DNA from 2 places in the Bartonella propinqua genome. Region 1 is predicted to be linked to the other one. Evidence: predicted binding sites of a transcription regulator. Region 1 holds the regulator's gene; the other holds the start of a gene.
The links. Region 1 encodes LexA, which represses DNA repair genes until DNA is damaged. Its sites were predicted from a motif close to TGTTCNNNNTGTGTTCNG; they were not measured.
Positions count from the first base shown of each region.

Region 2: dnaE (DNA polymerase III subunit alpha) is a predicted target of LexA. The motif match lies at 2,184-2,201, and genes of this name have one in related genera.

Region 1 covers NZ_JBLEBK010000005.1:72,938-76,970, reverse strand. Annotated here, with positions in the region: gene ACMFKV_RS05040 (septal ring lytic transglycosylase RlpA family protein) at 1-131, opposite strand, end outside; tRNA gene ACMFKV_RS05035 (tRNA-Lys) at 513-588, opposite strand; gene lexA (transcriptional repressor LexA) at 1,287-1,997, shown strand; gene ttcA (tRNA 2-thiocytidine(32) synthetase TtcA) at 3,384-4,033, opposite strand, start outside.
Region 2 covers NZ_JBLEBK010000011.1:11,038-15,070, forward strand. Annotated here, with positions in the region: gene dnaE (DNA polymerase III subunit alpha) at 1-2,008, opposite strand, end outside; gene recG (ATP-dependent DNA helicase RecG) at 2,214-4,033, shown strand, end outside.

The DNA.
Region 1 (4,033 bases):
TTCAAATGTGTTGTAGGTACTATTTTTTTGATGCCACAGGATGCTAATAACAGAGAAACAGCCACCACAAAAGCAAATTGGCATATTGATTTAACAATGGAAGTAAATTTTTCTTTGTCATTTAAAAACATTTTTAGCCCGCTTATTTTTGTTAGTTATTTAACGCAAAAAACAAATCACACTCTCTATACGCAACAAAAAACCCACACTCGTAAACTATTTCCCTCTATGATATTTTTGAAATGCACCATTTATCAAGAAATTAACATAATGTTAACCTTTTTTTCCGCTGTAAAAAATAAATGCTATCGAGCAAACATTAGGATGAATTAAAATATAATAAAATCAATGCATTAATAAAAATACAATCTGATAATATAAGCTGTGAATAGGTGGAATGGTTCTATATAAACAGCAATAAATTGTTCTAATCATGCAAACAATAACTGTAAAACAATAATCAGCTCAATAAATACTCATCATTCTCATGAAATTTAGAAATATTATTAACTTGGTGAGCGCGCAGGGATTCGAACCCTGGACCTACTGATTAAAAGTCAGTTGCTCTACCAACTGAGCTACGCGCTCTCAAACAAATCACATTGCTTGTAAAAACAGGTGGAACATACGGTTGACTTTTCATTTGGTCAACACTTTTTAGAGAAAATATTATTTTTATTTTGAGTTATCAATATTTTTCTAATTTTTTCCCTTCTTTACCACTGCATACACAGTTTTTACCATTTTAAAACTTGAATAAAAATAGTAATTTAAACATAAAAATGCTTCTGATTCTTGAAATAAAAATTGTGACCATTTCAAAGTTATTGAAAAAATTGAAGTACAAATAAACTCAGTAAACTGAATTTAAAAATCAATAACGATAAAAATCGTTATTAAATATACTTAATAAAAGTAAAAAAACATCTTATCAAAAAATTCTAATGTTATTATTCTTATAGAAATAGAATATTTATTTCTCTATAATTTTAAATATATTATTTTTTATTTTTAAATTTTTTATATAATTAAATAATCTACAATAAATTATGTGCAGAATATTATTATTTTTATTATTTAAAAATTAAAATAATTTAATTAATATTAAAAATATCATAAATAAATTATAAAATATATTACAAATAATAAATATTTTATATTATTTTTATTTAAAAAATAAAAACATAAAGCAAATATTTTTAATTTAAATTGCAAAAATTTGTAGAAAAATTAAAATATAAATACGTTTTATTGTCTATTTGCCTCTTTTTTGATTGGATTATTGAATGCTGACATGTAAACAATATGAACTACTTTTGTTCATTCACAATCATATAAAAGAAACTGGTATTTCTCCATCATTTGATGAAATGAAAACAGCATTGGAACTTGCTTCAAAATCTGGCATTCATAGACTTGTTACAACCTTAGAAGAACGAGGGTTTATACGCCGCCTGCATAACCGTGCTCGTGCAATGGAAGTTATTCGACTCCCCAGTAAAATAACATTTAATCTTTCTTCAGCTCGTAAAATTTCTCCCACTGTAATAGAAAAAAATAAAAGAGGGATATCAAAAAATTTTGGTCTCGATAAATTTGATGAAGAAGATAAAAAAAATATTATTATCCCCATTATGGGGCGCATTGCTACAAGTGTCCCTATTTCCTCTATACTGCAACAAACAGATACACTTTCTTTACCACAAGATATGTTGAGTGTAGGTGAGTACTATGCTTTAGAAGTGAAAGATGATTCTATGATTGAAGCTGGTATTTTTGACAAAGACACGATAATTGTTAAACAACAAAGTACAGCAATGTCCGGTGAAATTGTTATTGCATTCATTGATAAAAAAGAAGCAACCTTAAAACGTTATCGACGCAAAGGAGCCTCTATTGCATTAGAAGCTGCAAATCCTCTCTATGAAACACGCATATACAAATCTAAGTGTATAGAGATACAAGGAAAACTAATCGGACTTATTCGCAAATATTAAAAATAAAAAACTTGTTAACATATTCAATATATATAAATTACAAATTATTCAGTATTTTTGTGAAGATTATAAGTATATTTTCATACAGAAAAAATTTAAATAAATATATAAAAAATATATTTTGTATATATAAAAACAAAATTCATTATTTTATTATTAATTATAAAATAAAAATAGTAAATGGTACTTAATTTTTATAAAGTTTTAGTAATTATCATTGTAGTATCTTTTATCAGTATCATTTTTTTCATATTTCTAAAAATATTTATAGTTTTTGAGAAAATTATTACAAATTTTCAATTTGAAGATTAAAAATTCTTACATATTAGATATCAAGATATCTGATCTTATTATTGTGAATAGCTATACTTTTCTTAATGTTTTCTGAAATGAATTATTGGCTAATATTAATATAATCCTCAAAAATAAAAAAACTATTGTAACTAGATATTTTGGTACTGCCCTTGACACTATTTACTAAATATATCTCAATGTATTTGCTGTTAACATAACTGCAAGCCTATAAAGGCATTATACAAGCAATTCATATAATGATTCTTTTAAATCATACTCACTTTATCGATTTAATTCCTCTGTAAACTATTTGCTTAATACCTCACCATTATGCTTACTTAAGAGCTTCTGAAAGATGTTATAGTGGATGTAATTTTGTATTATCACTACTTTACACAATAATCTTATTTCACGCATTATCCGTGATATTATTGATAAATCTAAAAAATTTGTACTAAAAAAAATTTAGATTATTTTATAAAATACAAGTGCTTATAGCATTGATATTAAATATCTCGAAAATTTTGGAAAAAATCGTATAAAAAACCAAATTTTTCGATCTTTTTCGCAAACTAGGCAATATGAAGTATTGCGATACGCATGCATTATTTTTTATCCTGACCTTCAGGTCGGTGAAGCTATTGAGCTTATAACTGCAAGAAAAGTACTTGCTTATTTAAATACTCTTTTTCAGCATAAATCTACAAACTATTTCATGTAATATAATAAAAAATGCCAATTTTTATAGTATTTAAAAATTTCTAAATCTCACCTTGTGATTAATATTTATTATCGGCTTTCCCAGAAAAATTAATGGAGATTTAAACACCACTTCTCGCATAGTGAGAGAAAATAATTGAAAAAAATTCCAGTTTTTTAGTAATGAAAATGAAAACAAAACAGCTAAAAACTGCAGTTAATATGATTCTTCAAAGATAAATAATGTATGATTTATTACCACGACAATCATTTAATGTAGAAGTCATTTTATTACCGTTAAAATTGAATAATCAGGTACTTATGACCTTTATAGAAAAGTAAATTCAAAATAGTTATAAAAAGCTTAAACTTATCCTGATTAGCATCTAATACTTACAATAAGTTTTTAAAATCAAAAATTTTTTTATCAAGCAAGTGACTTGGACGCACGTTCGTCAAGGCACGAATCATGGTATCTTTACGTCCTGGCATTCTATTTTCAATATCTTTCAACATTTCCTTCATTGCATTGCGTTGTAAACCATCCTGACTACCGCAAAGATTACAAGGAATAATAGGAAATCGCATTGCCTGAGAAAATTTCTCCATATCTTCTTCAGCAGCGTAAACAAGGGGGCGCAAAACAAAAAGATCCCCTTCATCGTTTATAAGCTTCCCAGGCATGGCTGCTAATCTGCCACCATGAAATAAATTCATAAAAAACGTTTCTAAAACATCATCACGATGATGTCCGAGAACTAATGCAGAACACCCCTCTTCACGCGCAATACGATATAAATTACCGCGTCGCAGCCGAGAGCAAAGAGAGCAATATGTTTGCGTATGTGCCAATTTATCTGTAACAACTGAGTAAGTATCCTGATATTCAATACGATGCGGAATTTGATAAGAATTTAAAAAATCTGGAAGAATATGTTTTGGAAATCCTGGTTGTCCTTGATCAAGATTGCAAGCCAGAATTTCAACAGGTAAAAAACCACGCCATTTTAAATCTAGAAGAAGCGCTAGTAAACCGTAAGAAT
Region 2 (4,033 bases), on a different contig from region 1:
GAATATTCTCCATAGGACCAGGACGATAAAGTGCAACAAGCGCAATAATGTCCTCAATACGGTCTGGTTTCATTCCAATCAGCGCTTTACGCATACCAGAACTTTCAACTTGAAACACGCCCACCGTTTCACCACGTGCCATCATGGCGTAAGTTGCCTCATCACTCAAAGAAATATGTGACAAATCTATTTTGATATCCTTTTGCTTAGAAACAAAGTCCACAGCCATTTTTAAAACTGTAAGCGTTTTCAATCCAAGAAAATCAAACTTTACCAACCCAGCCTGTTCAATATATTTCATGTTAAATTGTGTAACAGGCATATCGGAACGAGGATCACGATACATCGGAACAAGCTCTAAAAGCGGGCGATCACCAATAACAATCCCCGCAGCATGGGTTGATGCGTGACGATAAAGCCCTTCCAGCTGAAGCGCTATATCTAATGTGCGCCCGATGATGGGGTCTTTTTTCTTTTCTTCCTCAAATTTAGGTTCATCCTTAATAGCATCTGCCAGTTTAACCTGAACACCAGGCACAGCAGGAATTAATTTTGCAAGATAATCCACTTGACGATACGGCACTTCTAAAACACGCCCAACATCACGCAACACCGCACGTGCCTGTAATTTACCAAATGTAATAATTTGAGCTACTTGATCGCGTCCATATTTTTCTTGAACGTAACAAATAACTTCTTCACGTCTCTCTTGACAAAAATCGATATCAAAGTCTGGCATAGACACACGATCTGGATTAAGAAAACGTTCAAAGAGGAGAGAAAAACGTAATGGATCAACATCAGTAATAGTCAATGCATAAGCAACAAGTGAACCCGCACCAGATCCTCGCCCTGGACCGACAGGAATATCATGGATTTTTGCCCATTTTATAAAATCTGAAACGATAAGAAAGTAACCAGAAAATTGCATTCGTGTAATAACTGAAATTTCATAATCAAGCCGTTGCTCATAATCTGCGATTGTATATCCTTCAGCCAATCCAATCGTCTCAATCCGCATTTTTAAACCAGCTTTAGCCTGATTTAACAATTCACTATCTTCTGTTTCTAGAGTCAAATTTGAATCCACAGATTGCTCTATAAAACGAGGCAAAATTGGTTTTCGAATTGGTGCAGCAGTATGACAACGCAGTGCAATTTCAACGCTATTTTCCAAAGCTTCTGGAAGATCAGAAAACAATTCAACCATTTCATCTTGTGATTTCAAATAATGATCTGGTGTTACACGTTTGCGATCTGGATTAGAAACAATTTGTCCTTCTGCAACCGCCATGAGCGCATCATGCGCCTCATATCCTTCCTTATTCAGAAAAAAAGCCTCATTCGTCGCAACAAGAGGAATTTCATGTGTATAAGCCAGCTCTATAAGCGCAGCTTCTACTTTTCGGTCATAAGAGCCATGCCGTTGTAATTCCACATAAAGACGATCATCGAAAATTTTTTTTAAACCAATTAAGCGCTCAACAGCGCACTCTTTTTTATCTTCTGCCAAAAGAAAATTAATTGGACCTCCCCTACCACCAGTCAAAGCAATTATTCCTTCACTGTGTGACGACAACCAATCAGCTTTGATATGAGGAGGATCAGTATTACTCTTATCAAGATAAGCACGACTGACAAGATGAACAAGATGAGCGTAACCAATTTCGCCAGCAGCAAATAAAACAATAGAGCCAAAATCAGCAGGATAGCGCCATTTTGCTATACGTGAATTATTATCTTTATTGCCAAAATCAATTGTAAGTTGACAACCTATAATAGGTTGAATACCGTGAGAAAAACAATGCTGCGAAAATTCTAAAGCACCAAATAAATTATTTGTATCTGTAATAGCAACTGCTGGCATATGATCAGAAATTGCATGTTGAATAATTTGTGGGATCTTTAAAGCCCCTTCAAGTAATGAATAAGCTGAGTGTACCCGCAAATGAATAAAGCGAGGGAGAGAGTTTTTGTCACCTTGTATTTTATTTTTATCTTCTGACACTCTCAACTTCCCACTAAAAAATAAGTGCTAATCACAGCTCTTATCTATTTCGCAACAGAGAGCATTTAAATTCATCGTGCTCAATTTATCAATCCAGCCCCCCCTGCATATTTAAAAAAACATTACATTATTAGACTTTCATCAAGAAAATACCTATAATTATAATCGTAAACCCAAAAAAATAAAAAGAGCAAGCTAAACTTTTATGTATTCAAATCTTATTAGTCCTCTTTTTTCTTCTATTTATACCCTCCCAGGAATGAGTCAAAAAATATGTGTTTTACTTGCCAAAGTGCTAAACATTAATCTTGCACAACGCGAACCAACCCTTATTGATCTTCTTCAATTAATGCCTTATTCTGCTATAGATCGCAGGATGCGTCCCAGCATTGCTCTTGCACAAGAAGGAATCACCCTCACTCTTGAAGTTGTCATCGATCAACACCAGCCACCACCAACTGGACGTAATAAATTACCTTATCGTGTTATCGCTCATGATCAAACAGGAAAGATAAATTTAGTATTTTTTCACGCCCAACGTTTTTGGCTCAAAAAACAACTTCCAGAAGGAAAAAAAGTCATTGTATCAGGTAAAGTTGAGCGATTTAACGGACAACTTTCAATGGTACACCCTGACCACATCGCACCAAGTGAACAATCAAATCAGATGCCACTGATCGAACCTGTCTACCCATCCACTTCTGGACTGTCAGCAAAGATACTACGACGTGCAATAAAAAACGCTCTTGAGCATGTTCCTCTTTTACCTGAGTGGATAGAGGAAAGCGTCAAAAAGCAGCAAAATTTTTCTTCCTTTTCTGTTGCACTCCATCGCATCCATACTCCGATAGATCCTGATGATCTCACCTTAGAAAGTGCAGCACGCAGACGTCTTGCTTATGATGAATTGCTGGCTTGTCAATTGGCTCTCGGTCTGGTGCGTTTAAAAACAAAATCTCTTACAGGAATTTCTCGCCCAACAACAAAGACTTACACTAAAAAATTGCTGCAAGTTTTACCCTTTCAACTTACAAATGGACAAACAAAAGCGATACAAGATATTGCCAACGATCTTGCTTCACCAAAACCCATGTTACGACTTCTTCAAGGTGACGTAGGGGCAGGAAAAACTGTAGTTGCATTAATGGCAATAGCACAAGTTGCTGAAAATTTAGGACAATCAGCTTTAATGGCTCCAACGGAGGTTCTCGCTCGACAACACTTTTCTACAATCGCCCCTCTTGCTGAAAAAATCGGGTTACAAACAACTCTCTTAACTGGAAGAGAAAAAGGAAAACTGCGTACAAATATTCTGAAAGAGATCTTATCAGGTCAAGCCTCTATTATCATTGGAACCCATGCTCTCATACAAAATAGCGTTGTCTATAACAATCTTGCCTTAACCATTATTGATGAGCAACACCGTTTTGGTGTGCATCAGCGTCTTGCCCTCACAGCTAAAGGTCATAAACCTGACATGTTAGTGATGACAGCTACCCCTATTCCACGCACACTGGTCTTGACAGCTTTTGGTGATATGGATGTCTCCCAAATTACGGAAAAACCAATTGGACGACAACCAATTACAACCGCAACACTTCCTTTAAAACGTCTTAATGAACTTATAGAACGCATTACAGTTGCCTTGAAAAAAGGAGAAAAACTCTATTGGATTTGTCCTTTAGTGGAAGAATCTACAAACCTTGAACTCACTTCAATTGAAAGCCGTTTTGCACTTCTGCGTGAACACTTTGGAGAGCGGGTTGGTATGATACATGGAAAAATGTCTACAGATGAAAAAGAAGCGGCTATGGCATCTTTTAAATGCGGAGATATATGTATTTTAGTTGCTACCACAGTCATTGAAGTAGGAGTAGACATCCCTGATGCCTCAATCATCATCATTGAACATGCAGAACATTTTGGTCTATCGCAACTGCACCAATTGCGAGGACGTGTCGGGCGAGGAGAAAAAAAGTCTTCCTGTGTTTTGCTTTATAAAGATCCGTTAACAAAAATGGCTGA